One region of the Pseudoalteromonas sp. SCSIO 43201 genome, then DNA from elsewhere that is predicted to be linked to it. Evidence: predicted binding sites of a transcription regulator. Region 1 holds the regulator's gene; the other holds the start of a gene.
What was found. Region 1 encodes LexA, which represses DNA repair genes until DNA is damaged. Its sites were predicted from a motif close to TACTGTATNNNNATACAGTA; they were not measured.
Positions count from the first base shown of each region.

Region 2: the regulator LexA is predicted to act here: its motif matches at 1,516-1,535, upstream of J8Z24_RS04955 (DNA topoisomerase III).

Region 1 is NZ_CP072683.1:380,697-397,349, reverse strand. Features, by position in the region: gene J8Z24_RS01695 (methyl-accepting chemotaxis protein) at 1-1,859, opposite strand, end outside; gene J8Z24_RS01690 (chemotaxis protein CheW) at 1,861-2,382, opposite strand; gene J8Z24_RS01685 (chemotaxis protein CheA) at 2,379-4,472, opposite strand; gene J8Z24_RS01680 (response regulator) at 4,491-4,853, opposite strand; gene J8Z24_RS01675 (STAS domain-containing protein) at 4,863-5,135, opposite strand; gene J8Z24_RS01670 (SCO family protein) at 5,289-5,882, opposite strand; gene cyoE (heme o synthase) at 5,879-6,778, opposite strand; gene J8Z24_RS01660 (COX15/CtaA family protein) at 6,762-7,769, opposite strand; gene J8Z24_RS01655 (redox-active disulfide-containing membrane protein) at 7,780-8,271, opposite strand; gene J8Z24_RS01650 (SURF1 family protein) at 8,264-8,992, opposite strand; gene J8Z24_RS01645 (DUF2909 family protein) at 9,004-9,306, shown strand; gene J8Z24_RS01640 (cytochrome c oxidase subunit 3) at 9,206-10,081, opposite strand; gene J8Z24_RS01635 (cytochrome c oxidase assembly protein) at 10,083-10,649, opposite strand; gene ctaD (cytochrome c oxidase subunit I) at 10,649-12,223, opposite strand; gene coxB (cytochrome c oxidase subunit II) at 12,223-13,365, opposite strand; gene lexA (transcriptional repressor LexA) at 13,715-14,329, opposite strand; rRNA gene rrf (5S ribosomal RNA) at 15,150-15,263, opposite strand; rRNA gene J8Z24_RS01610 (23S ribosomal RNA) at 15,377-16,653, opposite strand, start outside.
Region 2 is NZ_CP072683.1:1,139,693-1,156,345, reverse strand. Features, by position in the region: gene J8Z24_RS04955 (DNA topoisomerase III) at 1-1,506, opposite strand, end outside; gene J8Z24_RS04950 (methyl-accepting chemotaxis protein) at 1,608-3,722, opposite strand; gene J8Z24_RS04945 (Na+/H+ antiporter subunit G) at 4,177-4,503, opposite strand; gene J8Z24_RS04940 (K+/H+ antiporter subunit F) at 4,517-4,786, opposite strand; gene J8Z24_RS04935 (Na+/H+ antiporter subunit E) at 4,780-5,316, opposite strand; gene J8Z24_RS04930 (monovalent cation/H+ antiporter subunit D) at 5,317-6,831, opposite strand; gene J8Z24_RS04925 (Na+/H+ antiporter subunit C) at 6,828-7,169, opposite strand; gene J8Z24_RS04920 (monovalent cation/H+ antiporter subunit A) at 7,169-9,961, opposite strand; gene J8Z24_RS04915 (hypothetical protein) at 10,165-11,292, opposite strand; gene nlpI (lipoprotein NlpI) at 11,270-12,157, opposite strand; gene pnp (polyribonucleotide nucleotidyltransferase) at 12,769-14,895, opposite strand; gene rpsO (30S ribosomal protein S15) at 15,121-15,390, opposite strand; gene truB (tRNA pseudouridine(55) synthase TruB) at 15,499-16,443, opposite strand; gene rbfA (30S ribosome-binding factor RbfA) at 16,443-16,653, opposite strand, start outside.

The sequences.
Region 1 (16,653 bases):
TCAGTCCGCTGACTCAAGTCAGCATTGCCTTGTGATATTTCTTCTGCGCCACTTGCGACTAGGTTTGCTGAAGTGCGGATCCGACCTAACACCTCGGTCAATTTTTCAGCCGTGGTATTGGCGTCCTTTTTCAGCTTTTCATAAGCACCACGATAATCTCCCTCTATCCGCTGGGTTAAATTACCCGTAGCCAACGAATCCAGCATTTCTCCCATGTCAGTAACTGTTTCATCGACAGTCGCAACTAAACTATTAAGTCCTTGTGCTAATCGCAAATAAAATCCTTCTTTACCCTCATCAGATAAACGAACACTTAAGTTACCACTGTTAGCTGATTGCACTAGTCCTGCGACTTCTTTTTCAATCTGGACTTCCTTGGTTCTGTCGTTCCATTCAACTACGGTTCCTACACGTTCGTTATTACTATCAAAAATGGGATTTGCCACCAAACTAAAGGTACGTCCGCCAACGGCTATCTCAGTTTTGTACTCAGATTCAAGACGAGAGAGCATACTACGCTGATGACTTGGATTTTTATGGAAAACATCAATATTAGCCCCCATAAGCTGCCTGCTGTCAAAGTTTGGCAAGTCACGTTTTAAATCACTCTCTGCGCCTCTCATCATTTCTTTAACGGCGCGGTTTAAGTATACGATCTCAAACTTTTCGTTTGCGATCATGGTATTAGTCGACACATTATCCAGCGCTCTTCGTACTCTTAAATTTTCCGCTGCAGCGGCTTTTTCCAGAGCTTCCCGATTTAACCTATCAGTCTTGTCTTCCCACTCAACCACCGTACCAATACGCTTACCGCCATCATCAAAAACAGGGGTTGCAATTAATCCAAATGTGAACCCTGCAATCTCAATATCAGCACGATATACATCGTTTAACTTATCGAGTATGTGTCTCTGATGACTCGGGTTTTCGTGAAATACATCAATACATTGCCCAACAAGTTTATCAACATCGAAATTTGGAAGAGACTTCCTAAGCTGAGGCTGATTATCTCTTAGCATCCTCACTACAGAATCGTTGACATAAACAATGTTTAATTTATCGTCCGCAAGCATGACGTTGGCTTGGCAGACATCAAGTGCACTAGAAATTCTCGCATTGTGACTCGCCAACTCAGCTTGCCTCTTTTCAACCTCAAGCTCTCTTGTTAAGTCTTTCCACTCCACTAAGGTGGCTAAGCGCTTACCTTCTTCATCAAATACTGGCGTTGCAATAAGGTCGAAGGTAAGTCCTGCGACTATAATCTGGGCAACATAGGGCCTAGAGAGATTAGCTAATATACCTCTTTGATGGCTGGGGTTACGGTGAAATGAGTCGATGTTAGCGCCAATTAAGTTATCTACATTAAAACCTGGTAATTCTTGCTGTAGTTTGGCCTGATTCTTTCGCAACATACTCGTAAGGGAATCATTTAAATAAACGATATTAAGAGACGCATCAGCCAACATTATGTTTGCTTGACAAACTTTTAGTGCTAATAACAGGCTGTGGTTATGCTCTTTATCATTCGCTATATCATTATTTAAGAAAGTAGCTACTGCTCTGAACAGCGTCGGATGCTCTGCCTTGAAGTGGTTATTTAGTAAGCTTGCATCGTTATTTTCGATTGCCGATATAATACTTTCAACGCTCTGTAACCTAGCTAGCAGCGTGTTTACACTTTGCTTCAGTAGCAAAACCGCTAATGCAACGCTTACGCCCGCAATTACTATCGCGACGTAAGTTTGAGTAGACATACTCACGTTTAACATCTGAATACTGACTGCCAAACCCACAACTATTATGGCACTGGCAACTAATACTCTGCTATTGACTTGACTCACTAGTGCGTGATCGCGCATGTTATCCCCCGACAACCGATTGCTCATCATGTTTTACTTCAAGATCTAAAATTTTTTTTAAATTTAAAAGTACAACCATTTTTTCACCAACATTGACAAGTCCTTGTACGAACTGACTATTTTCCGAGTCCTGAAAATCAGGTACATCTTTAGCAGTTTCTTCATTGATGCTGTACACGTCCGAGACTGCATCTACCACTAGTCCCATAATTTTCTGCATCCCTTTGATGAGCACAGACACGACAATAACGACTGTTAAAGCACCATATTCGATCTGAGGTAAGCCAAAGCGGATCCGCAAATCAATGATAGGTACTATGGTTCCACGTAGATTAATTGCACCGTTTACATACCTTGGTGAATTAGGAATTGCTGTGACCTCTTCCCATCCCCTAATTTCTTGGACAGCCAAGATATCCATGCCATATTCTTCTCCTGCCATCATAAAGGTCAAAAACTGCTTATCACCTTCCTTATTAGCCAGCATAATTTGCTCATTAACTGCTGCACGTTCAGTGATCATGTCATCACCTCTTCTAGCTCCTGCTCTACCAACAGCTCTTGACTTCCGGGTCGCTTAAGGCCGCTTAGTTTTATTAAGCCACTGATATCTATAATCAAAGACACTCTGCCGTCTCCGAGAATAGTAGCGCCAGATATGCCATTGACCTTTTGATAATTCGCTTCTAGGCTTTTTATCACCACTTGCTGCTGTGCCAGTAAGTCATCCACCAGCAGCCCAACCTTATGGTTGTCGCTTTCAACCACAACAAGCAGAGTTTTGTCGAGTTCTTCGATTGCTCCTTCATGGTTAAATAACTGATAGAGTCTGATGATTGGAATGTACTCGTCTCTCAATCGCAAAACCTCTAAACCATTTCCGACTCTACTCACTTTTTTAATATCGATCTGCAGTGATTCCACAATGGAAATAAGGGGGATGATATAGGTATGTTGCGCAACTTTGACTAGCTGACCATCCAAAATAGCGAGTGTAAGCGGTAGACGAATCGTAAATGTTGAGCCAACTCCCTTAGCCGAAGTAACCTCTACACTACCATTAAGCGCTTGAATATTTCGGCGTACAACATCCATCCCGACACCACGACCCGAAATATCACTTACTTCATCCGCAGTAGAGAACCCCGGCTTAAAAATAAGCTCATTTACTTCCTCAACAGTAAGCTCATCTGTTGCCTGTACCAACCCATTCGCCAAGGCTTTACTCTTGATTTTTTCTGTATTGAGACCTCTGCCATCATCCATAATCTCAATGACGATATTTCCGCCTTGGTGAAAAGCATTTAACGTCACAGTCCCAACGGGATCCTTTCCTGCTTTAATTCTTTCCTCGGGTGTTTCTAATCCATGATCTAACGAGTTTCTTACAAGATGCACCATAGGATCAGAGATTTTTTCCATCACTGTTTTATCTAACTCTGTTTGTTCGCCAAGTAGCTTGAGCGCTACTTGTTTATCCAGCTTCTGTGATGTATCTCTAACCAAGCGTGGAAAGCGACTAAAGACGAAACTAATAGGTAACATCCTTATCCGCATTACGTTTTCTTGCAAGTCTCGGGTGTTGTGAGCCAGCTGCGCCAACCCCTCTTGCATTGCAGCCAATGTATGCTCTGTGGGCTCTTGTTCGCCGAGTTGAGTTAACATTGCTTGCGTTATTACTAATTCACCCACCATATTTATCAGTGAGTCGACTTTATCTATACCTACTCTGATTGATGTAGATTCGCCTGACTTCTTATTCACCTCAGATTTAGGCTTAGCCATGGCGGTCGGTTTCTGAGTTGTTTCAGTATTGTTCTGAGTTTCTTTTTGCGCTACTTGCGATTCAGTATCTGTTTTGGACGCTATATTCACTTCTGGAGCACTATCATTTTCAAATAGGCCGCCACACAACGTGATCACTATCTCGGCGTCATCCTCAACCCACTCGAAAACCTCTCTAATAGCTGACTCAGAGTGGCTAGTGTTTAAATATAAACGCCAACTTAGGTAGCAGTCTTCAGGGTTAAACCTTTCAATATCTGGAATTGCATCGCAAAAGGCGTGCGTTTCCAAATCCCCGAGTTCGGACAGCTCACTCAACATATACAAAGGCTCATTGCCAGTTTTAAAAAGGTGTGTAAGCGGTTTGAAGTCAATTTGATAGGTTTGTAATTCAGGAGCTACCTCTCGGCTTGGTGAGGTCTGAGCATCTTGCGACTGTTGAGCGCCTAAAATCCCTTCAAACTTCTCTCGTAACGTATTCGCCACAGAAAGGTCAGGCTCTTCTTCAGCTTGCAAGCTTGTCAATAGAGCTCTTAAGCAATCGACGGACTGAAGTAAAAGATTTACATGTTCAGCTGCTAGTTGACGTCTACCATCACGGATTTGATCAAGCAAGGTCTCTAAAACGTGGGTGAAGTTAGATACGGATGTAAAGCCAAATGTTCCACTTCCACCTTTGATACTGTGCGCTGCACGAAATATGGTATTGATGGTCTCCGAATCTTCTTGCCCTGGCTGTAAGTTTAGAAGCTCCGCTTCCATCACATCCAGCCCCTCAAAGCTCTCTTCAAAAAAGACATCAAAGAATTGGCTTAAATCAATACTCATGTCGACGCCCCTTTATGTCTACCTGATGACTTTCTTTAGTACAGCTAGCAGTTGTTCAGGGTTAAAAGGTTTAACTATCCATCCGGTAGCACCTGCTGCCTTACCTTCTGTTTTCTTATCCAGTCCTGATTCAGTAGTTAACATCAACAAAGGAGTAAACTTATAATTAGGCAGGCTACGAAGTTCTTTGATCAGAGTTATGCCATCCATAACTGGCATATTCACATCTGAGATCACAGCATCAAAGCCCTGCTGTTTTGCAATAGATAGAGCCTCACTGCCATCTTTTGCTTCTATCACATCAAAGCCAGCTTTTTTCAATGTAAAGCCAACCATTTGACGCATAGAGGCAGAATCATCCACAGCTAAAATCTTTTTCATAATCACCTCTTAGTTTTCAATACCATGGAATAAATAGTGCGTTAATCCGAGCTCATTTACGGCTTGTGCGAGCGCTTCACTTTCACCATGCCAAACAATTTTGTGCTCCATTGAATGTAGGTGCTTTTGCACAGCGCATAGTAACTGGATAGAAGCAGTGTCTGCTTTTTGCACTTCGCTAATGTCGATAGAAATGTCAGATGTTTCCAAAGAGTCCTGGAAAATTTGATGGTACAAGCTTTCCACATGATTAATTGCCATTTCTGGTGGAAGTTTCAACATGAGCTGAAGACTATCCCTGTAAAAGTGAGTAATAAAATTAGCTTAGACTGTGATCGTAAAATTGCCACAAAGATTAAATAAAAATCCGCAAATAATGAAAGCGTTAGAGGTAGGAAATAAAATCGCGTAGGGCACAGGCTACGCGATATGGAGCTAGTTTATTATGCTATTAAGGTCTTTTAATAACTGTTTTTCATCGATCGTCGGCACAGTTCCAACTTCATGAGAGGGTTTAAAAATAGCCTCCAGCTGTCCCTTTGGATTGATTAGTGCGACTGATGCACTGTGATCAACATAGTATTCTTCTTGCTGTTCTTGATTTATCGCATAGATCAAGCCAAGATCTCTGACAAAAGGAAACAATATCGAATGCTCTGCAGAGACCGCTTTGAAGGTTGGATCAAAGTGCCTAATATACGCTTGTCGTCGCTCCTTTGAGTCTCTGTGAGGATCAACAGATACGAACCATACTTGTAATTTACTCTTATCTTTCATTGATTGATACACATGAGTCAGTTTCAATAATGTCATCGGACAAACGTCAGGACAGCTGGTATACCCAAGAAAAAGTAAATTCCACTTGCCTGCAAAGTCTTGATTGGATAACACTTCACCATACTGGTCTTGAAGTTGAAACGACTGCACTTCTTTTGGTTTTCGGTACCAAACTACTTTTTCAGACACATCAGGCGCAGGGCTACAACCAGATAATATCGCCACTACAACGATCAAAAGAATTTTTTTCATATAAATGCTTTATCCACAAAAAGTGCTACGAAAACAATTAGCAAATGCCAAATTGAAAAATAAAATACACGCATAGCATACTCTAAACTCTTCGTTTTAATAAGCTTTGCGGCCTTATATATAAAGGCCACATTAACTGCCCCAGAGCACAGTAAATAAATCCACCCCGACATTCCGACCAAATAAGGCAATAGGCAAATTACGGTCAGTAATATGGTGTAAAATAATACACAAAGCTTGGTAAATTCATCACCGTGTGTCACAGGTAGCATGGGTATTTCAGCTTTCTCATAGTCACGTTTTCGCGCTATGGCTAAAGCCCAAAAGTGTGGTGGAGTCCATGCAAAAATTATCATCACTAATAACCATGGTTCAGCACCCAGCTGTCCTGTCTCGCTAACCCACCCAAGCAGCGGTGGCATAGCACCAGCTAACCCTCCAATCACAATATTTTGGGGGGTTGCTCGCTTCAAAAGTAGCGTATACACAACGGCATATCCAACTAACGCAGCGAGAGTTAACAAAGCACACAGCTGGTTTGCAAAAATGGAGAGTAGTACATAGCCGAATAAAGCCAAAGTACTGGCAAACATTATGGCTGAAGAAACAGAGACTGACTCTGTTGCGAGCGGTCGGTCACGCGTTCTGACCATCTTTTTATCTATTTCTCTGTCAACCACATGATTTATTGCTGCGGCACTGCTCGACAGCAAGCCGATTCCCAATAGACTCATGATTTGAGACAATAGCGTTTTATCGCTTTGTGGCGCTAAAGCCAGACCAACCCACGCGGTGATCACCAGCATGCAAACTACTTTAAACTTGCACATGCCAAAATAGGCCTTTAGCAACGATGTTATTCTTTGATATTCAAAAGTATTAGTTAACTGGTGCATATTTATCTCCTACTTTTTGCGCTAAATTCACAAAAAAGCATAGTCTCACCATAGCTAGTAATACCATGGCTGCCATAAAGTTATGAAATAAGGTGAGTAGCAATGGAAATTGGAAATGAACGATAGCGGCGCCGACGGCCACTTGCAGAGTAATCAGCACTAATACCAGATAAGCTGAATTTCTGATCACCTGATTTTGTGCCTGCTTTAATAAAGGCCAGCATGCTATAAGTAAACTGAATACGGTTATAATTGCCCACACTCTATGAGTAAAATGGATAGACACCCTTGATTCAAAAGGGAGCACACCAAACTCGTAGGTGGCTGAAGGCTCAGGCAGGGTAAATAGACTTTGCCAAGAAAACAATTGTAAGTTGTCACAAAGCGGTAAGCCTGTACAGTGAGGCGCAGCATAGTTGGCAGCTAGCCAACCTCCAAGCGCAATTTGAATAACCAAAATATAAAGCGCTACATAACACATCAGAGCAAGGCGTTTTGGGACATCAGCGATAATGTCACGGTGCTTCAGTCGTAAAGCAAGCAAAACAAGCAACGCCAGAATACTGAACCCTCCTAGTAAATGCCCCATTACTATTATCGGCTGTAAATTCATTGTTACAGTCCACATTCCTAAAGCTCCTTGAAACAACACTAACAGCAGAAGTAAATAGTAATGTTTATTAGGGCCTTCAACCTGTGGCTTTTTAAAGAATTGTAAGCATGCCAGGAGGAGAATAATGGCCCCCAAAAAGCTAGCAAAGTAACGATGGATCATCTCGATCCAAGCTTTGTCGGCTTCGACTTCTAAATGCGGAAACTGATCTTTTGCAGCGATTAACTCATGAGCTTCATTGGGCACAGTCAAAAAGCCATAGCACCCAGGCCAATCAGGGCAGCCAAGACCTGCGTCACTCAAGCGTGTGAAAGCACCAAGAGTGACAACCGCAAGCGTAACAAAACAGGTAAATATTACCAGCTTGATTCTATTCATATATAACCTCCTAGCTTGAGCGAGAGTAGTTCAATAGTTTTTTGAGGTCACTTAGCAAGCCTTTTTGTATACTTCTCGTTTTTCTTTGATCTAATATAGGCGCGTACTGAAGAACAAATAGACCAGTCTTATCTACCAAATAAATATAGTTATCTTGCAGTTGGGAGATTTGTAGCGGCAATGAAGTTGCGTGCTCAATAAGAGGTTCGCCTTGATTCTGCAACACCACGATAGTTACCTTCTGCTGATGCTTGCCAAGTGCCAAATACAAATTAGGAAGACTGTTAAGCAACAAAGAGCATTGCTCATTACATGACTTTGGACGCTGATACACAATACTCCACTCTGTATCTTGGACGACTGCAGGCTGTCTCACCTCTTGACGTAGAAATTCACCATGGTTAGTTGTGCTACTGGGAAGCCAACCCAACTTTAGTGCAACGAATGCTAGTAGTAATGGCATAATGAACAAACTGACAAACCATATCGCTGTCTTAGACATATCCACTCTCCTTTTTTGAAAGTTTCCATCCGATCACTAGTGCCGAAAACGCAATCAGCAGCCACTGAACAGCATAAGCCTCATGCTTCTGTGGTGACATTACAACTGGTTGGTAATGTGGCTCAGTACTACCAAGTACGTCATGTGTCATGTATGCAATGATAGGCAATAGAGTGCGGTTAGAGGCTTTAGATAGGTAGGCGAGATCAATATACTGAATTATCGAATGAGCCTGCTGACTTTCCGCTGCAGAGTCAGCCAACGTAAAGCCTTTACTCACGTTTGTTTTAATGTATGCAGGGAAAGTTACCTTTGTTTCGGAAAGAGAAGTAAGTGTTGGAATTCGACTTGCTTGCTGTGGGACAAAACCCAAATTTACCACAACATATTCACCAGTCTTACTCACTTCTAAAACAGATATAACGTCAAAACCTACTCGGCCTTTTACTACTTGGTTATCAAGATACCATACCGCGCCAGCAACAAAGCGCCCAGTTAGTTGCACTTCACCATCAATTTGCTCGATAGGAACTTTACTTTCAGGATTATTTCTATTTGCAAGGTTTTGGTCTTGTCGCTTCTCTATATGTTGGTTTATTGCATGCTTTTTGGCTGCACGTTGCCATTGCCAATATGAAAGAGCTACACATAACAACATCACGATTAACGCTGCCAATATAGGCGTTTTTGATCTACCTTTAAAAAGTGCACCTAAATTCACGGACACTCCTTATGATTAAAATTATTATCGTAGTACTTCTGCTATTTATTTTTCTTAGTTTATTTAAAGCGATGTTCGTCATGCTCAAATCAGGGCAACAAGGGTCAATGGCAAAGCAGCTATTAAATCGAGTATATGCCTCTATAGCTGTGATTCTTATTATTTGTCTGGCTGCTCAGTTTGATTTAATCAAATTACATTCGTCGCCTATTTCTACAACACATAAACAAATACAAACAAACACAGCCACACCACATCAACAAAGTGCCAATACCAAGCACCAGCCTGAAACGCAAAGTGATTTTTCGCACTAAAGTGCCCTTTCAGAACTCTCACCCATATCACAAATAAAATTATCGCCCCAAGCGTGACATGAACTCCATGAAATCCAGTTAGTAAAAAGAAGGTGTTGCCATAAACTCCAGATTGAAGAGTTAAACCAAGTTCTTGATAGGCATGAATATACTCTTCAACCTGTAGAGTTAAAAAGCCAATACCAAGCAGTACCGTTAACCCTAAAAAGGCTTTTACTTTTGCCCTTTGATCTTTTTCTAGGGCAACATGTGCCAAACTTAACGTTATTGAAGAGGCGAGCAGTATGATGGTGTTGATCAATGGTAAGCCCTGCCACCCCATGGCTTGTGTTACCGTTCCATCAGGCGTTGTTAATAGTGGCCACGCGGCTTCAAACTGAGGCCATAGCACTTCGTTTGTGCTCACATTATTACTTGCTCCACCTAACCAAGGAACAGCTATCATGCGTGCATAAAACAGCGCGCCAAAGAAAGCACCAAAAAACATTATTTCGGAAAAAATAAACCAACCCATCCCTTGTTTAAACGAGCGATCCATTTGCTCTGAATACAATCCAGCTTGGGATTCTTGAATTACGTTTCTAAACCAACCAAAAATCATATAGATCAGCGTAGCGATACCTACAAGTAACAGGATTGCGCCACTATTGTTCGGGGAGTCAAGTTGAATGATTGTAAGCGCGCAGCCCACTGCGATAAAAAAGAGCGCAAAAGCGCCAACAATAGGCCAAGGGCTTTGCTCTGGAACGTAGTATTTTTCTTGTTCATGGTTCATGTTAGAACTCCTTTAGAGCGACTAACTGGCCCAACTGCACATTTTGTGTCTGGCTTACTCGCTCTGTAATATCAAATAACGTGTATGAAAGCGTTAGTTCTTCCACATCATCAGGCAGTTCTGTATCTACATAAAACCTCAATACAAACTCAACCTCTTCTTTACCCTTCATTGGTTGTTGGTCGAAGCAAAAACAGGCCATTTTATGTAAATACTTGGCAGCTTTCCCCGGAGATACAGAGGGAATTGCTTGTAAAATCCGATCACTGTCACTGATATTCTTTGCAATAAACTTCACGTCTGTTAATTTTCCGGGTTGCACACTGACAAAGTGTTGAGCTGCATCAACCTTAAATGGTGCATGACCCTGGCTATGTGTTGTGAAACTTACCTCAACTTGACGGCTATCAATAATAGCCTCGCTTTGCTCTGCCACTTTCATCGAAGGTTTTCCATTGAGTCCTGTTACATCACAAAATACGTCGTAAAGTGGGACTAATGCAAAAGCAAAAGCAAACATGCCCAGAGTCAGCAGTAGAAGCTTTCTAAGGAGGCGTCCATGTTGCATTACTTGACCTCCGGTGGAGTAGAAAATGTATGATATGGCGCAGGTGATGGTACTTCCCACTCAAGGCCTTCAGCTCCATCCCACACTTTACCGGGCACCTGCTCACCTCCTTTGGCACACTTATACACAACAGCCACGAATAATAGTTGTGATAAACCAAAAGCAAAGCCACCAATGCTGATAATGGCATTAAAATCAGCGAACTGAAGTGCATAATCAGGTATTCGTCGAGGCATTCCTGCCAAGCCAACAAAGTGCATGGGAAAAAACAATACATTGACACTCACAAGAGATAGCCAAAAGTGCAGTTTTGCTAGTTTGATATCAAACATGTTGCCAGTCCATTTCGGCAGCCAATAATAAGCAGCAGCCATAATAGAGAACACGGCACCTGTTACTAGCACATAATGGAAGTGTGCAACGACAAAGTAGGTATCGTGATATTGAAAATCAGCAGGCGTAATCGCTAACATAAGTCCGGAAAAGCCACCTATCGTGAATAGCACAATAAAAGCGATAGAAAAGAGCATGGGTACTTCAAAGCTGATTGCCCCTCGCCACATAGTCGCGACCCAATTAAATACTTTTACCCCTGTAGGTACAGAAATCAACATTGTCGCATACATAAAGAAAAGCTCACCTGCTAGCGGCATTCCTGTCGTGAACATATGATGAGCCCACACAACAAAAGAAAGTAAAGCAATCGAGGCTGTGGCGTATACCATTGAAGCATAGCCAAATAGTTTCTTTCTAGAAAAGGTAGGCACTATCGTGGAGATAATCCCAAAGGCGGGTAGTATCATAATATATACTTCAGGGTGACCAAAGAACCAGAATATGTGTTGAAACATAACAGGATCACCACCACCTGCGGCATCAAAAAAGCTCGTACCGAAGAACTTATCAGTTAACACCATGGTGACAGCACCAGCCAAAACAGGCATAACTGCAATTAGTAAAAATGCAGTTATAAGCCAAGTCCATACAAATAGTGGTAGCTTCATCCATGTCATACCTGGCGCTCGAAGGTTCACTATAGTAACGATGACATTAATAGCGCCCATTATTGAGCTTATCCCCATTATATGAACTGAAAATACAAAAAACGCCGTATTATCATTACTGTAGGTTGTAGATAGTGGTGCGTAAAAAGTCCATCCAAAAGCAGGCCCCCCTCCTTCTAGAAACAAAGACATGAGCAAAATGGCAAACGCAAAAGGTAAGATCCAGAAGCTCCAGTTATTCATTCTTGGAAGCGCCATGTCTGGAGCTCCGATCATCATCGGGATCATCCAATTGGCAAGCCCCGTAAATGCCGGCATCACTGCACCAAATACCATGATCAAGCCGTGAATGGTCGTCATTTGGTTAAAAAAATGCGGATCGACTAACTGTAATCCTGGCTGAAATAGTTCAGCCCGTATCACCATCGCCATTGCACCACCAATCAAAAACATGGTCAGTGAGAATAATAGGTAAAGCGTGCCGATATCTTTATGATTGGTTGTAAAAAGCCAGCGTTTTAGGCCTTTAGGAGTTCCATGATTTGAATGTTCTTCTACTATAGCACTCATTACTTGGCCTCCTCTAAGGCATCAATTTCTTGCTGAATTTGACTCGGCTGGATCACCTCTCCTGTGTCATTACCCCAGCTATTCCTTTTATAAGTGATGACTCCTGCAATTTGTTTAATCGTTAATTGCTTTGCAAATGCTTGCATAGCAGTACCAGGACGACCAAGCAGAAGGATGTCAATGTGTGGTTTAAGATCACCTATGACAACTTCACTCCCCTTCATAGCGGGGAAGACGCCAGGTAAGCCAAGCCCAGTTGGCTGGTGACAAGCAGCACAATATGCCATGTAGGTTTGTTCGCCGACCTCCATTAACTCTTCTTTCGATAAAATTTGCTCTGCCACCGCCTGTGATTCTGCTGCAGCTTTTGCTTTGGCGGCTTTAGCATCATCGAGCCACACCTCAAAGTTTTCAGGGCTTACAGCTTCTACCACCACAGGCATAAATCCGTGATCTTTTCCACAGAGCTCTGCGCATTGCCCTCTGTAGATTCCTTCCTCATTAACTTTGGTCCATGCTTCATTGATAAAGCCCGGATTAGCGTCTTTCTTAACAGCAAAATCAGGTACCCACCATGAGTGAATAACGTCATCTGACGTCATTAAAAAGCGAACTTTCCTATCAGTTGGGATCACTAAATGGTTATCAACTTCCAAAAGATAATTGTCATTTTTATCTTGCAGATCATTGATTTCATCTCTTGGTGTAGATAGTAAAGAGTAAAATTCAACATCATGTCCCATATACTCGTAATGCCACTTCCACTGTGAACCTGTTACCTTAATAGTTAGATCAGCTTTGCTTGTATCTTCCATCGCAATAAGCGTTTTCGTAGCTGGGATAGCCATTCCTATCAGTATCAGAAAGGGGATTGTGGTCCAAAGAATTTCAACTTTAGTACTTTCGTGAAATTGAGCTGCGACAGCCCCTGTTGATTTACGGTGCTTGAGTAATGCCCAGAACATCACTCCAAACACTATAACTCCTATCACACAACATATAAGGAAAATAGTCATGTGGAGCTCATATACTTGATGGCTAATGTCTGTTACGCCCTGCCTCATATTGTAATCACTATTCGCAAGTGATGGCATGACGATTAGCACGGTGACAAATGCTACAACTAATCGACAAATTTTCATTTGACGTCTCCTTCAAGGCAGCGCTTAGCCCCTTTTGTTATTATCGGATGACTGTCATATTGTCTATTGGTACATAGACTTACTGCACGACTCTTAACCAAATAGTCAAGAAATTTACAAAACGCAAGATTTTAGGAAAAGATGCCAGTTAGAAGTGTTTTTATAGCTATGAACTAATAAATGTAAGAAGGCAAAGTATTATGTAGAATTATCAAAGTAGTAAACTAACCTAAGAGTAGCTATATTTGACCCCAGCCGAGGGCAATATTAGCAATACTTTAGATAAGCAATAAAAAAGGCGTTTATCTAGAGCGTAACACCATTTAATTAGTGCTACGCTCAACTTAAGTTACATCCAGTCGGCGTTTCTGATGACACCCACTGCAAGCCCTTCAATAGAAAAGTTCTGATGTTCAAGATCAACCTCAATAGCTTGAAACTCTTCATTTTCTGCATGAAGTAAAATCTTTTTGCCTTTTTTCTCTAGGCGCTTAACTGTCACGTCTTCCTCTACACGCGCCACTATTACTTGACCATTATCAGCTACCTGAGTCTTATGCACAGCAAGCAAATCCCCATCCATGATCCCAATGTTCTTCATGCTCATACCACTAACCCTAAGTAAATAGTCCGCATGAGGCTTAAAGAAGCTAGCATCTACATTGAAATGACTTTCAACGTGTTGTTCTGCAAGAATGGGTTCTCCAGCAGCTACCCTGCCGATGATTGGCAACCCTAACTGTTCTGGTTCATCCTCAACCAACCTAATACCTCGACTAGCTCCAGGAACCATTTCTATAACCCCCTTCTTGGCAAGTGCTTTAAGGTGCTCCTCTGCTGCATTTGCACTTTTAAAGCCTAACGCATCAGCGATTTCAGCTCTAGTCGGGGGCATGCCAGTATCCTTAATGAATACTTTAATCAGTTCAAAGACTTGCTCTTGTCGTTTAGTTAAAGGTCGCATCAACTGGTATTCCATACAGTATTATATTTACTGTAAGTATATACAGCTGAGAAAAAATCGCAATGTTTGTTTATTCTTATAAATTAAGTTTACAGCCTTAGTAAGGTATGTAAAAAATCCAATAAAGAGAAAGAGTTAAATTTACTTTCCTTAAGGAAAGTAAATTATAAGCTGATAGATAAGTCGAAGAGAGAAGTTTTAAGTAGAGCAACGTCAAAACTGAGTAAGGAGTTTTCTCAAACCCTCGGCGGGTAAACCGCCTCCTACCAGTGCAGCACTTTATTGATATTGTGGTGGGAGCGAGTTTACCTCGTGATGTTACAAAGTAGGATGTTTTATTCTTTTTGTTTGATAGACCTAACAGCTCGGCGGGTAAACCGCCTCCTACCAGTTCAGCACTATGTTGATGTTGTGGTGGGAGCGAGTTTACCTCGCGAGGTGTTGATTGCTTTGTAATGTGTTGATTGCTTTTCGAGGTGTTGATTATCTTGTGAGATTTTCTTTTCAAATCCCACATAGCAAAAAACCCGTCGCATTGCTGCAACGGGTTTCTCTAATAAGTCCCTGGCTCGCTACGAAGTAGGATGTTCTACTTTCACATGGGAAGCCCACACTATCATTGACCGGGGCCGACCCTTCGCGGGGCTCGCCTTCGGCTGTTTTGTTTCACTTCTGAGTTTGGGTGACAAGAAACCGAAGTAACGCTTCCAGTTCGAGGAAGTGAGCGCATGGATACGCGAAGGGGAAATACTACATGGAAGTACTTTACTACAAATGCAAAAAACCCGTCGCATTGCTGCAACGGGTTTCTCTAATAAGGCCCTGGCGATGTTCTACTTTCACATGGGAAGCCCACACTATCATCGACGCTGTTTTGTTTCACTTCTGAGTTCGGCATGGGGTCAGGTGGTTCCAAAACGCTATAGTCACCAGGAAATTCTGTTCATTAATGAAGTATCCTTCATTAATATAAATCTGGAAAAAGCTATTAAATTCTTTGTCTACTTCAGTCTATTAACTTCTGTCGCTAAACCACTTTGGCGTTGTATGGTTAAGCCTCACGGGTAATTAGTACGAGTTAGCTTAATGCCTCACAGCACTTCCACATCTCGCCTATCAACGTTGTAGTCTTCAACGGCCCTTCAGTTGACTCTAAGTCAAAGTGAGAACTCATCTCGAGGCTCGCTTCCCGCTTAGATGCTTTCAGCGGTTATCGATTCCGAACGTAGCTACCGGGCAATGCAATTGGCATCACAACCCGAACACCAGCGGTTCGTCCACTCCGGTCCTCTCGTACTAGGAGCAGCCCCTCTCAATTCTCAAACGCCCACGGCAGATAGGGACCGAACTGTCTCACGACGTTCTAAACCCAGCTCGCGTACCACTTTAAATGGCGAACAGCCATACCCTTGGGACCGACTTCAGCCCCAGGATGTGATGAGCCGACATCGAGGTGCCAAACACCGCCGTCGATATGAACTCTTGGGCGGTATCAGCCTGTTATCCCCGGAGTACCTTTTATCCGTTGAGCGATGGCCCTTCCATTCAGAACCACCGGATCACTATGACCTACTTTCGTACCTGCTCGACGTGTCTGTCTCGCAGTTAAGCTTGCTTCTACCATTACACTAACCGTACGATGTCCGACCGTACTTAGCAAACCTTCGTGCTCCTCCGTTACTCTTTGGGAGGAGACCGCCCCAGTCAAACTACCCACCAGGCACTGTCCTCAACCCCGATTCAGGGGCCTAAGTTAGAACATCAACACTACAAGGGTGGTATTTCAAGGTCGGCTCCACACAAACTAGCGTCTGCGCTTCAAAGCCTCCCACCTATCCTACACATGTAGGGTCAATGTTCAGTGCCAAGCTGTAGTAAAGGTTCACGGGGTCTTTCCGTCTAGCCGCGGGTACACAGCATCTTCACTGCGATTTCAATTTCACTGAGTCTCGGGTGGAGACAGCGTGGCCATGGTTACACCATTCGTGCAGGTCGGAACTTACCCGACAAGGAATTTCGCTACCTTAGGACCGTTATAGTTACGGCCGCCGTTTACCGGGGCTTCGATCAAGAGCTTCGCCTAAGCTAACCCCATCAATTAACCTTCCGGCACCGGGCAGGTGTCACACCGTATACGTCATCTTACGATTTTGCACAGTGCTGTGTTTTTAATAAACAGTCCCAGCCACCTGGTCACTGCGGCTCTCGCCTGCTTACGACGCGAAGTCTTCACAAGTAAGAGCGTACCTTCTCCCGAAGTTACGGTACAATTTTGCCTAGTTCCTTCACCCGAGTTCTCTCAAGCGCCTTAGTATTCTCTACCT
Region 2 (16,653 bases), 760 kb from region 1:
AATGCCTGTCATTGCACCAAGTAGACTTGCTTCAGTGTAATGTTTTGGCGGCTGAGTTTGCTTCTCTTTCACCTCTCCTTTGTCACATAGTAGCGGCTCCCCTATTTGCAACTCTGGTAAAAGACTTTCCTTCTCTGTTTCTGGTTTTTTATATAGAACTTTAAAACCTTTATCTATTACTTGCTTGGCTTGTGCTTTGAATTGGCCTCCACCGATCTCTAATTCAACCTGAGTTTCATTGTAGCGATATGGGTGAAAGAATTGTGCTAAGTATTGTACCGAGATAAGTTGATAAACTTGCAGTTCTTGATAACCAAGCTGCGCACTGCGAAGCTTTTTAGTAGTTGGAATGATCGCGTGATGCGCTTCGACTTTTTTATCATTCCAGCACGCTCCTTTTTGGCTCATGTCTGCTAACTTAACGTATTTGCTTTCCAACCCCTGATTATGTTCTGCCGCGCAAACCACTTGCTCTCTTTCAGCAAAGTGCTCTTTTGGTAGATAACGGTTATCTGATCTGGGGTATGTGATCAGTTTATGTTTCTCATAGAGTGTTTGACAAATATCCAGCACTTGCTGAGCAGATAAACCATAGCGTTTATTTGCATCAATCTGTAAAGAAGAAAGGTTGTAGGGTAATGGTGGATTTATCTTTTTGGGTTTTGTTTCAACTTGCTTTACCGTTGCTTGCTTTTTATTGATCCGAGCAGCGACATTTTCGGCCAAAGCTTTTACCAAGACACGTCCATCTTCATCCATATAAGGCTTACATGCTTCACTTGGCACCCACTTAGCTTCAAAAACTCCCCAATCCGGTTTATTGATGTGTGCGATCACTTCATAAAAGGGTTTAGATACAAAGCTCTCAATTTCGAGATCCCTTCTAACAACCAAGCCGAGTACCGGAGTTTGCACTCTACCAACCGACAAAACAGTATTCACACCCGCTTTTTGCCCAGCCAACGTAAATGCTCTGGTTAGATTCATACCAAAGAGCCAATCGGCTCGAGCTCTTGCAAGCGCAGACACACTTAAAGGGATAAATTCTTGGTTGGAACGTGTTGAGGCCAGTGCCTTTTTCACGGCTTGTGGATTCAAGTCACTGATCAACAAGCGTTGAATCGTTGCTCTTTTTTGCTCTGGCAGCGATACGTATTGAAATACTTCGTCTACAAGCAACTGCCCTTCTCTATCGGGATCTCCTGCATGATATATTTCGTCAGCTTTTGTGAGTAATCGTTTTAATGTAGTAAGCTGCTTTTTTGTTTTAGCTTTTGCTTTAAACTGCCATTGCGCTGGCATGATTGGTAGATCATGAAACTGCCACTTTTTATACTTAGCGTCATAATCTTCAGGCTCAGCTTGCTCAAGTAAGTGGCCAATACACCAAGAAACCACATCACCGTTGGCAAGCTCTATGTATCCATCTTGTTTTTTGTGAGGTTTTGGCAAAACATCTGCAATTGCTCTGCCTAAGGAAGGTTTTTCAGCGATATATAGTTTCATGATTATATTAACTGTATATAGATACAGTTAATATAATCAATTTTTTCGAGAAAGGCCATAACTATCAAGTGACTGCTACAACCTTCCACGATTAGCTTTACTTAAGTTCTCAACAAGTTCAACTGCTTATGCTTTTGCTCAACTATTTGTGTCATAGAACTTGCAGCTAGCTCTACTTCATCCGCAAATTGAGATAGCTCTGCCGCCGCATCTGAGATCCCTGTGGTATTTGTGTTAATTTCCTCCGTAACCATACTTTGCTCCTCTGCTGCTGTCGCTATCTGAGTTACTTCGTTAGAAATGCTGGTAAGCTCTCCTACTAGTGTGCTCATTAACCGCGCTGACTCTTGGCAGTAACTCACTGCGTCTTCGCCTAATTTTACAGAGCTTTCAATTATTCGACCGGAATTTGCAACTTCGCTTTGCAAGTTATCTATAAGCTTACTTATATCATCTGTTGACGCTTGAGTTTTCGATGCCAAAGCTCTAACTTCATCAGCAACAACCGCAAAGCCACGCCCCTGCTCTCCTGCTCTCGCGGCTTCAATTGCCGCATTCAAAGCAAGCAAGTTAGTTTGTTCAGCGATTGCTCTGATCACTTCGAGTATTTTTGAAATATCATCGCTACGTTCCGATACTTTAACCACAGCTTGTTTTGCATCAATAACTTGATCCGCCATTGATTGTACGGTTTCAGTCGTTTTAATAATGCTTTGCTCGCTTTGTTGAACTTGGTCTGCCGCTTGGTTAGTACTGGCTGCCGCCTTCTCGGACGCCCTTGCGACCTCTGAGGCTGTCGCACTTAATTCGTTAATCGCGGTTACAACGCTGTCGATTTCTAAATGCTGATTCGCGACTTTATTTTTGATATTAATAGCAGCTTCTGTAGTGCGATGAGACTGTTCATAAGAAGACTCCGCAAGCCCTTTAAGATCATCAATCATATTTCTGAGCTTTTCGGTAAAGCGATTAAAGCCTTGAGCTAATGCGATAAGCTCTGCATGATGGCTCACTTCTAATTCGTGCGTTAGATCTCCCTCGCTAGATGCTAAGTTCTCTACCCGTTTTTGAATATGAGTCAAAGGACCAATAATCGTGTTAACCAATACAAATGCAATCGCGATCCCTATTGCTGCGATCACCACTCCAATTGTCAGCATCCAGCGTCCTACAGAGTTAGCTGACTCCTCTAATTGACTTTGCAAAGTAGTAGCAGACTCGAGTGCTATCGCTTTTGGTAATTCAATGACCAAAGACCAGGTTGTATTAGGTAACTTGATATTGATTGGCACGGATACAACCAAGTCATTCTCTAAATCTTCAATACCAGATCCTTTGTGTAGCGACTGTAAAACGTCAGCGCGCTCGGTAGTTGTTGACTCGGCCAGTGGACGTGCAAGCTTGTCATAATGACTGGATCCGACCACAAGACCTAAATCACTCAGCAAGGTTACTTTAGCTGCTCCCGAATAAAGCGACTCAGATAGCTCGTCAACCAGCGTCTGGAAAATAGGCAAATTAACATCCACGCCGACCAAGCCTTTAAATTGACGATTAACAACAACAGGGACTGTAAGCGAGGTCATTAGCATCTCATTGCCCGCTGATATTTCATATAAATATGGCTCCATGATACATGGCGCCACTTTATCTTTTGCACAGAGATACCACTCAGCTTCACGCAAACCAAATTCGTTGATGTTATCAAGGTACTTTGCTTCAGCTGACTCAACTTTTTGTTGCACAGGTCCTGTAGATTCTTGTGTAAAATAAAGCTCCAATGTTCCGGATTTAACGACTGAATGTGAAGCGCCTTCCGTAAAGCGAGTATCATCACCGTCATAACCGTTCGGCTCAAATTGTGCGTACATGGAAGAGACGAACCTATTTTGCTCTAGTGCACCAAATACCACTTCTTGAACTTGCTCTCGACTCAGTGGGTTTTCCTTGGAAGTATGGGACAATATCCCAGCCAAAGTATAGGGTACTCTATAGGCTTCATTAACAAACCCTGATACCCTTTGACCATATTGGTTGGCTTTTGCTACCAACCCTTGAGAAATTTCATCGTATATTGCTTGTTGAACTCCTTTGCTCTGCTTTGCATTTTCCTCCGCTAGATGAAACCACATCGTTGCCACTAATATAACAACTAAACTCGTTACTAATACTGTTACAAAAAATAAGAGTTTGTTTTTAATTGAAGCTTGTTTCATAACATTCCCAATTTTCAGCGTTTACATGCAAACAAATTGCACCATACATTCTTCTTAACTTGATAAAAATAGTTAACCTGAGCGCCGCACAATCAAAGCTTTCTAGTCGCCAGTTTTGTAAAAGCAATGAATTGAACATTTTTACCTGAACCACAAGTTACCCATATGTATTCTTATCGGCAAGTATGAAGTCTTGTTTAACTGTAGCAAAAAATTAATAACGCACCGAGAATTATGCAGCTAAAAATACTACTTATTTGAAAGTAACGTATTGACTAGTAAATAGAAGATACATTTGAAACTGCTAAAGTTTAGCGCAACGCCAAAGGAGAGAAGATAATTTATTTTAGTATGCTCGCCATGGCATTTAGACCAAGAGGCTCCTTTTCAAGCAGTCTCTTGGAGTAAATGCCATTGATAGAAGCTGGTGGATGCTAAAAGTAGTGCCTAAGCACTACTTTTTTATTTTATCCTTACCCGTTGTTTTTTCATTACTAGGTAATCTGTGATGAATGGCCGACTTTATCAACATATAGCCTGAAATAGGGGCAGTAAGTAGCAAGAATATAGAAATTAGAATTTCTTTCACACTAATACCATCCGATGTTGTACTAAAATATACCATTGCAGAGGTTAGTAAGCATGCCATCCCTAACGTTGTTGCTTTTGTCGGGCCATGAAGGCGCATAAAAAAGTCAGGCATCTTCACCAGTCCAATTGAACCGACCAGTACAAAGGAACCTCCAAGTAACAATAATATAGAAATAATCCACTCTGACATTCTGTTGCCGCTCCTATTCAATAATGTCGCCACGTAACAAGTATTTACATACAGCTACTGTGCTCACAAAACCCAACATTGCAATCAGCAAGGCCGCTTCAAAGTAAAGTGCGGTCCCCATACTCATGCCGTACAAAATAATCAATGCAATTGTATTGATATACATTGTATCAAGCGCCAAGATCCTATCGGGAATAGATGGCCCGACAACTAACCGCCAAAGGTTCAGTAATAGAGACACACCTATCATAGCGAAGACAATGAGAATTACCGTTTCTAACATTCAAAGATCTCCTTTAAAGGCTTTTCATAGCGCGATTTTATGGTGTCAATCAGTAACTGCTCATCTTTAAGATCAAGTACATGTATCAACAGGTACTTACGTTCTGAATGCTGTTTATCTCCCAGCGACTCAGGCCATGGATATACTTCTGCGCTTACGGTACCCGGCGTTAACGATACCGTGCTGGCTAAAATAGTGATGGGCATCGCTTGGTCAATGTCAAGCGGTACTAATACAAAGCCTGGCTGTAACTTTTTTGTTGGTCCTAAGATTTTTATCGCTACTTCTACATTTGCAGTGATAATGTCGTATAAAACCAGCAGCAAATGAGTAACTGCACGCCAAGGTCTTATTATTAACGGTTGTTTTGTTCTGAAGCGATAGGTGATTAGCGGGATAACTATCGCCAGTATGGTGCCCAAAATAATGTGTCCAGCTGAAACACTGTTATTCAGCAATAGCCACACCAAAAAGAGTAGCAAACTGCGAAACGGCGTAGGTAGCCATTTAAATCGAGCTTCTAATCGCATTTATTTCGCTCCTTTTAACACTGCATTTGTCATGCTAGAAAAGTCATGCAAAGAATTTGCTGCTGAGAGTGCATAGTCAGTCAACGACCCAGCAAAAATGACCATTAATGGAGCACAAGTGATAAGTACAAGCACTGCGACTATTTGCGCTGGATGCGCGTTTTCAGCAGAATGTGTATCCGCTTTACCTGTATGATGCCAAAACACTGTACTACCAGCTTTAGAGACACTGACCAAGACGGCCAAACTGACCAACAAGTACACTCCCCAGAACCAGTAGGTGTGACTCGATTCAAGCGTTGATTTTAAGATCCATACTTTGCCGATGAAGCCTGATAATGGTGGCATACCGATAACAGTAATTGCTGCGATAGCAAAGAAGATACCGAGCAACATGGGTTGAGATACAGGACGACCAGCGGTTATTCTATCTCCGACTTTCCCTCTTTGTTTGCCAATTAAATCGGCGATCAAAAAGAGTGCTGCTGACACTAAGGTTGAGTGCACCAGATAGTAAATTGCGGCGGCGCTACTATTTACTGATTGTACCGCCACTAATGCCACCAAAGTGCCGACAGACACTACTACCAAATTCGCTGACAATTTACGTAAATCTTGACTTGCAAGTACACCTATTCCACCCATGATTATCGTTGCTAATGCAAGCCACCACAGCCACTCTTGCGCCATGTGGCTTAACTCACCTGCCTGGTCTCCAAATACTAAGGTATAAACGCGCATCATCGAATATACGCCCACTTTTGTCATTATGGCGAACAGTGCTGCAACAACCGGCAATGCCGTGGCATAAGTATTAGGTAACCAGAGATGTAGCGGTAACAATGCACCTTTGAGAGCAAATACGACAAGTAGCAGAAGGCCGCCAATTTTTGCAAGATATACATCATCGCCCTGCAAGAAAGTGATTTTATATGCCATATCAGCCATGTTAAGCGTGCCCAGCACACCATACAAAATGCCTAAGGCAATCAAAAATACCGAAGAGCCAACTAAATTTAGAATAACATATTGTAACGAGGCGCGCGTATTGTGCTTGTCGCCTCCATGCATCAGCAAGGCATAGGAAGCAATCAACAAAATTTCAAAAAATACGAATAAATTGAATGCGTCACCAGTTAAAAACGCACCATTTACGCCCATCACTAAAAAATGCAGCAATGGATGGAAGAAGCTGCCCTTTTCATCATCTCCAGCACAGCTATATAGTGAGCAAACGAAACAAAGCAGCGCTGTTAAACTTACCAACAAAGCCGAGAGCTGATCTGCAACTAACACGATACCAAATGGGGCTTGCCAGTTGCCTATTGCATAAACTTGAATTCCAGTCTGATCCACATGCAGTAAAAGCGACACGCATACTGCAAATGTAACCAATGACATAATTACGGAAACTTTACGTCTAATGTCTACATTTTTTCCACAAGGAGGCATAAGCAGGATCACCCCTGCTAGCATTGGCAATAATACCGGTAAAGAGGTCAAATGTTGGATCATGCTTTACCCTTTTTCTCAGGAACAATGCCATTGACGTGGTCATTCCCCAAATCAGAACGCCCACGGATAGCTAAAATCACTACAAACGCAGTCATCGCAAAACCGATAACGATAGCCGTAAGCACTAAAGCTTGTGGTAATGGATCTGCATAATCACTACTGTAACCAAGCACAGCTGCCTTATTTAATGTTAACCGGCCTGATGCAAACAAGAATAAATTAACGGCATAGGACAACATCGTTAAGCCCAGTACCACAGGGAATGTTCTTGCTCTTAAAATTAAAAATACGCCGCAGGCAACTAACAGGCCTACGCACGATGCGTATAGCAATTCCATTATATATTCACCTCTTCTTTAGGCGCATTTGCCGTTACTTTTCCTAGGCTTGCCAAAATCATTAATGTTGCACCAACCACTGTTATGTAAACACCGAGGTCAAACGCAATCGCGCTGGCAAGTTCAGTTTTACCAACCAGAGGTATATCAAAATAATCAAACCAAGATGTTAAGAATGGGCGGTCAAAGAACCAACTCCCCACACCAGTTGCGAGTGAAATAGCGATACCCGTTGCGATAATCTTTCGATAATTCACATCAAAGCGCTCAGCTATCCAATTTGAGCCATGTGCAATGTACTGCAAAATAAAGGCTATTGCGGTAACAAGCCCTGCGATAAATCCACCACCAGGCAGGTTGTGGCCACGCAAGAAAATATAAACCGACACAAGTAACGCAAGCGGCAATAGGCTTTGTGAGATACTTGCTAGCAATAAAGGATACTTCTCTTTAGCCCAAGGCCTACCCTCACTATCGCTACCAGGCATAAATAGTGGAAGATTAATAAGCAATTTATAAATGCCAAGTGCCGCGATACCTAGTACTGTAATTTCGCCCAGCGTATCAAAACCACGGAAGTCCACTAAGATGACGTTAACAACATTCGTACCGCCACCGCCTACTTTCGCGTTTGCGATAAAGAACTCTGAAATACTATCCAGAGGCCTTGTGATCAACGCATAACTAATGCTCCCGATGATCACACCAATGGCTGAAGCTATCCCTAAATCACGTAACACCCGAATAGAGCTAGACTCTTTTGGCGTCCTTTGTGGTAAGAAGAATAACGCCAGCATTAGTAGAATTATAGTTACGACCTCTACTGTTAACTGAGTTAAGGCTAGATCAGGAGCTGAGAAACGCGTAAAGGCAACCGATACCATTAAACCAACGACAGAAATCATTAATAGTGCGACCATACGAGTACGGTGCCAAATCACGGTTCCTATCGCACCAATCATTAATAACCCTGCACCAATCGCATTGTGAACATCAATGGGCGTTGGCTCCATATTTCCAACCAGCTGCGACATTTCAAATAATGGCCAACCAGCACTTACTAGCACTACAATGAACATCAGCATTAAGTAACGCTGAAGTGAGCCATTTTCAATTGCGTTGATGCGTGCACGGCTCCATGAAACAATATTGTACATGGTACGCTCAAAGACTTTTTTGGCATTCATCGGTGGCAGTGAAGCTTGGAATTGAAATAGATATTTACGTTGTGTGTAAATGAATAAGCCACCGCAAACAGCTAAACCACTCATTAATAAAGGCAGATTAAAACCATGCCAGATTGCAATCTCAAACACAGGCGCGGCTTCGCCAAGTACAGCACTTGATGCCGTTTTCAACATTCCGTCCACAACAAAATTTGGGAACATACCAACAATCAAGCACAATGCCACAAGTATTTCGATAGGAAAACGCATATACCTTGGCGCTTCATGTGGCTCTTTTGGTAAGTCAATAGGTTCACCGTTAAAGAAAACATCGTGAATAAACCGTGCTGAATATGCTACCGAAAACGCACCCGCAACTGTCGCCAAGATAGGTATCAACCAAGACATTGAACCAAGCAATTGCTGATGTAACGTTTCAGCAAAGAACATCTCTTTGGATAGGAAGCCATTCAATAAAGGAACTCCCGCCATAGCCGATGCCGCAACCATCGCCAACGTCGCAGTATATGGCATAAATCGCCACATACCATTGAGCTTACGCATATCACGAGTACCAGTCTCGTGATCGATGATTCCGGTAGCCATAAATAGCGATGCTTTAAATGTCGCGTGATTAATGATGTGGAATACCGCTGCAACTGTTGCAAGCTCAGTGTCTAAGCCGAGCAACAAAGTGATTAAGCCCAGGTGGCTAATCGTTGAAAACGCCAGAAGGCCTTTTAGATCATGTTTAAATAACGCAATATAGGCACCAACGAGCAGCGTTGCTAAGCCAGTTAAGCCTACGAGAATAAACCACAGCTCTGTACCCGCTAGCGCAGGATAAAAACGTGCTAGTAAGAATATACCAGCTTTTACCATAGTTGCAGAATGTAAATAGGCACTGACAGGTGTTGGCGCAGCCATCGCGTGTGGCAACCAAAAGTGAAATGGGAACTGCGCTGATTTTGTGAACGCACCGAGTAACACAAGGATCAAAGCAACTTCATACAAAGCATGTGATTGAATAAGCTCTCTGCTGGACAAGATAACATCAAGGTTATAGCTTCCAACAATATCACCGATGAGCATAAGGCCCGCAAGCAGTGCTAATCCGCCGCCGCCAGTAATCGCCAGTGCCATCTTCGCACCCTTACGCGCTTCAGATTTATGCCACCAATAGCTAATAAGTAAAAATGAGCTAATACTGGTAAGCTCCCAAAAGAGCCACAACTGCAACACATTATTGGACATTACAATACCAAGCATAGCTGTCATAAAGAGCATCAGATAAGCATACAGCTTGGGCATTGAGTCGTTGGCGCTTAGGTAATATCTGGCATAAAAGATAACCAGCATACCAATACCTAAGATCATAAAGACAAACAACAGTGCCAAGCCATCGAGTCTGAAGGCAATGTTGATATCGAGAAGCGGAACCCATTCGAATGTCGATCGAATAGTTTCTCCTGCAAAAACAGCAGGCGCATGGTCAATAGCGAGTAAAAGTGCCAATGCTGGCGCTACTAAGGTTATAGCAGTTGACTGATTACGAGAGAGCTTTCCCGTGAATGCAGAGATAAAACTGCCAATTAAGGATAGCAATGGTATCCAAAATAAAGTCATAGATGAAACCTTTTATTTGCGTCGTTATGGCTCGTTTCGGTTAACATGCTGATGCGCCCTCCAAGTTGGAGCAATCGGTACACGTTCACCACACGTACATGAACCCTGTTATACTTGATTAGTGTTTGAGTTGTCTAGGGTTTCACTTTCTAGCTGATGCTATTTTAGACAACCTTAACAAACTATTCAGAATAAATTCAAAATTATTCGGCAGAATTAACCGCTAAGTTATCTATGGAACGCTGTGAATTCAGCACTAAGAGCCATTTCTTGCGGTAGGTTTCATTTAATTTGATTGATTGATATTCAAGTAAAGAATGTACTTTAGATGGCTTGTATGACGGCAATTTACCATGCTCGCACGTGCGACTGGGCACCCAATTGTTTGGTGCTTGTTCACCAACGTAAAGATTTGGTGCCTTATGGCCTGAATTGGCGCATAACCATTTTGCCTTTTCAGTGGCGACAGGGTATTCATCCTCAAAACCGCTAAAGTGCATCAGCTCATGAATAAACGTGTTATAGGTACTATCAGGCGTTAAAGTCATCGTGTGATGACGTACATTAGCTAAACCATCACGAGCCATTAATACCAGATGGTCATAATGTGCAAAAGTATCGCTATTTTGCAATTTACATGTCGCAAAGCCGCGGTATTTCTCGCAGTTTAACTTTTCAGCAACATAAATCGGTCTTGATAGGCAATATACTCCCCTCTTTGGCTCTGGCCTTAGCTCGAAAGCACGCTTTAGCACCTGCAGATGATGCAGCCCCTTAAGATCACTGGCAATAAGTGCTAACGTAAACTGGCAAGATTGTGATCCCCATTGCATTTGAGAACTTAGTTGAAATGGCGCTAAAAGTGCACTTTGTGAAAATGAGCTAACTGGCTTACCGCGCCAAACTTGCAGCAAAGTAGTAAATTCCTCGCTCAATGTGTAACGAGTCGACAGCGCTTGTAATGTGTCAAAAGCCCCCTGCTTCACGATGTCGTGCAGCAGTGCCTGTCGTTGTGTTTGACTAAAACGCCCCCAAGCATCTAACAGAAAAAGCTCCGCTTTAATCATTTGACTAGCATCAAGTATTCTTTTAAGACGCTCAAATTCCCAATTAGGCTGCTGCAATCTCGCGATTGTGTTGAGTAATTTATCCGTTGCATGTTCTGGTGCGAGCTTGAACTTTGGGGCAATCTGAAAGTAGCGGGTGGGATTCGCCACTATGAGGCCAGATTGCTGCTCAGGCGACAGGTGTGCAAAGTTAGGGCTGCTAGAAACAAGCAGCCCTAATAAAATTGTTGATAGAAGAAAGTTAACTAGCGTCTTGTTCTTCATCTAAGCGAGCAAGCAAGTCAAGCTCTAAACGAGCATATTTATGCTCAACAAACTCAAAAACATTAGTCGCAAGCGCAAGTTTGAAATAATTAATGGCTGAAGCGGTATCTCCTGTCGCCTGAGCTTGCTTTGCCAAATAAAAATAGGCCTCACATAAACGTTGTGCGTATTCTTCTTGTGTACTTACACCTTCAGCAATTTGCGCCAAAAACTGTGGCTCAGACAAGGTGCCTAGATAAAGCTCCACGAGTTGAGAAGACCATTCATTTGGATCCAGTGACTCGCTATTCGCCGACAATGTTTGTTTTGCAAGCTCGGGATCCACTTGAGACTGAGCTAAGTACAACCACATTATCCGATATGCGTCTTTGGGCGCCCGTGCTAAAAATGCCTTAAAGTCTTGTACTGCTAATGCTGGTCTTTCGCCATAATATAGTGCAATACCTCGATTCAGGTAGGCGTACTCATGCTGTTCATCAAGCTCCAACACGGCATCAAACATTTCGTAGGCACGACCATAGTTTTGCTCTAACGTCTGGTGGATGCCCAAAAAGTTATACACCTCAGCCAAGTCAGGTTTAAGTTGCACCGCACGGTTAAAATCGATACGCGCAAGTGTCTGTAACCCTATGCTATCGTATAGCATACCCCTGTTATAAAGTAGCTGAGCACGCTGTTCTACCGCCATATCAGGCTGTAACAGTAGCTCGTTGAATCGAGCAATGGCAATTTCATTTCGAAAATTTGCCTGAAGTGGTACTGCAAGCGGAACATTTACAATGTTTTTAGTGGCCTCTGTCGGTGTGCTTTTACATCCAACCAGCCCTAATAGCATCAATGGCACAACTATATTCGCTAACTTCATTTCCTTCCTCATTCAATGGCATTCGCCCGTTTAGAGTTGCTATATCGGTTTGCTTAATTAAATTTTATATTTTAAAGCGATAAAATATTGCCAATAAAACCGCTTCCCAACTCAGCCAACGCCAAACTATCTTTGACCACATAAAAAAGCAATAGCGTTGCAACCTAATTACTCACTAAAAGCTCCTTTTACTCTGCTGACGTAAGCTCTCTCAAAATGAGCGAGTATTAAGCAAAATAGCATTACTAAATCACCAATATTACCTATTATACGATTTAGCTGTAACCTCTATAGACTAGGTAAAGTCTGTTTTGTTTCATTATTTTATATTAATTTGCTTAATTAAGTGAGCTATTTTGAGGTGCAAGAGCCATGTCGATAACATCGTTACCACCACTTATACCGGCAAGGTGCACTCATTATTATACCTATGATCTTAATTAAGAGGTCTATCTTGAGGCGAGAAAATCTCGTCAATCAGTAGGCAAAGATTTTGCTATTTAGTTGTTCTAAATAAGAATTTTTTAACGCTGTTAACATCATCTGCGCATAAAAAAAGGGGCCATTCAGCCCCTTTCCACTTCTAGTCTACGTAAAAAGTAATGTTTAAATTACTCTGCGCCTTCTTCTTTTGGCTGCTCAGCGTTAGACTCTAGTGCTTCTTTGATACTTAAACGTACACGACCTTGACGGTCTACCTCTAATACCTTAACTTTTACTTCTTGGCCTACAGTTAAGTGATCAGACACGTTATTTACACGCTCTGTGCTGATCTGTGAGATGTGTACTAAGCCATCTTTGCCAGGAAGTACATTAACGAAGGCGCCAAAGTCAACGATACGGATAACTTTACCAGTGTAAAGCGTACCTACTTCAAGTTCAGCTGTAAGGGCTTCGATACGTGAGATAGCTGCTTTTGCGCTATTACCATTCGTTGCAGCGATCTTGATTGTACCGTCGTCTTCAATTTCAATCGTTGTGTCTGTTTCTTCAGTAAGCTGACGAATTGTCGCACCACCTTTACCGATAACTTCAGCAATCTTCTTCGCTGGGATCTTCATCGTGTAGATACGTGGAGCAAATTCAGATAACTCTTCTGAAGGCGCAGCAATCGCTTGATCCATCACACCTAGGATGTGTAGTCGAGCCGCTTTCGCTTGGCGAAGTGCGATTTGCATGATTTCTTTGGTGATACCTTCGATCTTGATATCCATTTGTAGTGCAGTTACACCATTTGCTGTACCCGCTACTTTAAAGTCCATATCACCTAAGTGATCTTCGTCACCAAGGATGTCAGAAAGTACAACGAAATCTTCGCCTTCTTTTACTAGACCCATCGCGATACCAGCAACTGACGCTTTAACTGGAACACCCGCATTCATCAGCGCAAGTGAAGTACCACATACTGATGCCATTGAAGATGAACCGTTTGATTCAGTGATCTCAGATACTACACGTACTGAATATGGGAATTCAGCTAGAGTTGGCATCACTGCCGCAATACCACGCTTAGCTAGATTACCGTGGCCGATTTCGCGACGCTTAGGAGAGCCTACAAAACCCGTTTCACCTACACAGAATGGAGGGAAATTATAGTGCAGCATGAAGTGATGCTTGTGAGTACCTGTTAGGTCATCTAGCATCTGCGCGTCACGCTCAGTACCAAGAGTTGCTGTTACAAGTGCCTGAGTTTCACCACGAGTAAAGATTGCAGAACCGTGAGTACGTGGCAGTACACCTGTCATTACGTCTAGTGCACGAACCATGTCTGGTTCACGACCGTCGATACGTTTTTCGCCAGCGATGATGCGGCTACGTACAATTTTCTTCTCAAGTGAGCTGAATTCTTTACCTACCACTTGCTCATCTAGTGACTCGCCTTCAGCAACTTCAGCGCCTAGTTTTTCAATAACTTCTGCTTTTGCTTCAGAAAGTGCTTCTTTACGTGCAACTTTGTCAGTAATACGGTAAGCATCACCTACTTTTTGTTCAGCGATAGCCGCAACTTTTTCGGTAAGTGTTTGGTCTTTTTCAGGTGCAGTCCAATCCCATGCAGCTTTACCAGCTTCAGCGCCGAATTCTTCGATTGCTTTGATGATAGCTTGTGATTGCTCGTGACCGTATACAACAGCGCCAAGCATTTCTTCTTCAGTCAGTACTTCAGCTTCTGATTCAACCATTAATACTGCGTTTTCGGTACCAGCAACAACCAAGTCAAGCTTACTTGTCTCTAGCTCTTTAAGAGTTGGGTTTAGTACATATTGACCGTCGATGAAACCAACGCGCGCTGCACCTAGAGGACCATTAAATGGAATACCCGAGATAGCAAGTGCTGCCGACGTACCAATTAACGCAACGATATCTGGTTGAATTTCAGGGTTTACAGAAACCACTGTCGCGATAACCTGAACTTCGTTTACGAAGCCATCTGGGAATAGAGGACGAATTGGACGGTCGATAAGACGAGCAGTTAATGTCTCACCGTCTGAAGGACGACCTTCACGCTTTAAGAAACCACCAGGGATACGACCCGCAGCATACATTTTTTCTTGGTAGTTAACAGTCAGCGGGAAAAAGTCTTGACCCGGTGCTGCTTCTCTTTTACCAACTACAGTAACAAGTACTGAAGTATCGCCAATGCTTGCAAGTACTGCGCCGTCAGCTTGACGTGCGATAGCACCTGTCTCTAGAGTCACCGTGTGTTGACCTAGTTGAAATTCTTTAATAATTGCTTGCACAATATTTTCCTTACTAAATTGTTTTTCAACGTCAACAGGGACCAATCACAGTCTTAAATAAACTCATCATAATTTACTTAAGCACTACAATTGGCAGACCAATTGACGCTCGTTTAAAAGTATTTTTAAACGGTTGTAAGTATACTGATAGAACAGCCACAAAAAAAGGGGCTTATTAGCCCCTTTTTTGCTGTTGGACAAATTTCCAACAAGAAATCAAAAATATTAGCGACGTAGGCCAAGCTCTTTGATTAGTGCAGCATAACGCTCAACGTTCTTACCTTTTAGGTAATCAAGAAGGTTACGACGCTGGCTAACTTTACGTAGAAGACCACGACGTGAGTGGAAATCTTGCTTGTGGTTAGCGAAGTGACCTTGTAGCTTGTTGATGTCAGCAGTTAGAAGTGCAACTTGTACTTCTGGTGAACCTGTATCACCTTCTGCACGTGCGAACTTTGCTACGATTTCTGCTTTTTCTTGATTGCTTAGTGACATAATAACTCCAAAATAAGTTTAGTAATGCTTTAGCCGATCACTAATTCAGCCAAAGCGGAAGCTGGCGGATTATATCAGTATAAACTTCCATTGCATAGGGGAATGTTACTATGATTCTGTTTGAGCCGAAGACAGCGCCCGTTTTGCTTTCAATAACCCTTGTGGGTTGCGCTCACCAATGCCAACAAATTTACCATCGGCAACTACTTTTACAATGCCATCAGGTAAGTTAGCGACTGTAACCGTTTGTCCGTGACCAAAAGCAATACCTTGTTCAGCGGTAATATCAACAACCGGCAGATCAACCAAAGCCGTATCCATTGGCAGTAATAATTCATCCAAATAGGTTGAAGGTGCTACCTCTTGTGCTTTAGCTTTCTCAAGTAAGGCTTCCAACTCAACTAAAGTAATCATTTTATCACTAGGATAATGACCAACCTCGCTGCGATGCAGCATAATCACATGGGCACCACACCCAAGCTTTTCTCCTAAATCATCGACAATAGTACGAATATAAGTGCCTTTAGAGACATGTACTGTCATTTGGATTTGTTGAGTTTGCTCGTCGTATTCATCTAACGTAAAGCGATAGACATTAATCTTGCGGCATTTTCGCGGAACTTCAATACCTTCTCGGGCGTATTTGTATAGCGGTTGGCCCTGATATTTGAGCGCCGAATACATTGAAGGGTACTGATCAGATTCCCCCAAGAAACTGGCAATCTCTCGTTCTAGCTGTTCAAGCGTTATGTCCACTGGCCGCGTTTCAACAATCTCACCATCAGAATCTGATGTCGTTGTGCGTTCCCCCAATTGTGCTCTCACTACATACGTTTTATCGGTATCGAGTAAAAACTGAGTGAACTTAGTTGCTTCACCAAAGCAAATTGGCAACATACCGGTTGCCAAAGGATCCAAAGCGCCGGTGTGACCCGCTTTTTGTGCAAAGAAAATGCCCTTCGCTTGCTGTAACGCTTTATTGGAGGAAATGCCTTGCGGTTTATTTAATAACAGGATGCCGTCAATCGCACGGCCTTTGGTGCGACGCGCCATTATTCTTCCTCTTGGTCTTTATCTCCAGACTCCGGACCACGCTTTGCGTTGTCTTCTCTGATCACAGAGTCAACCAAGTTAGAAATACGCATACCTTCCATTAACGAGTTATCGATAACGAATTTCAGTTCCGGCATAATACGAGCACGAATACGCTTGCCTAACAGTGAACGAATATAACCAGTTGCTTCATTCAAAATCGCAACGCTT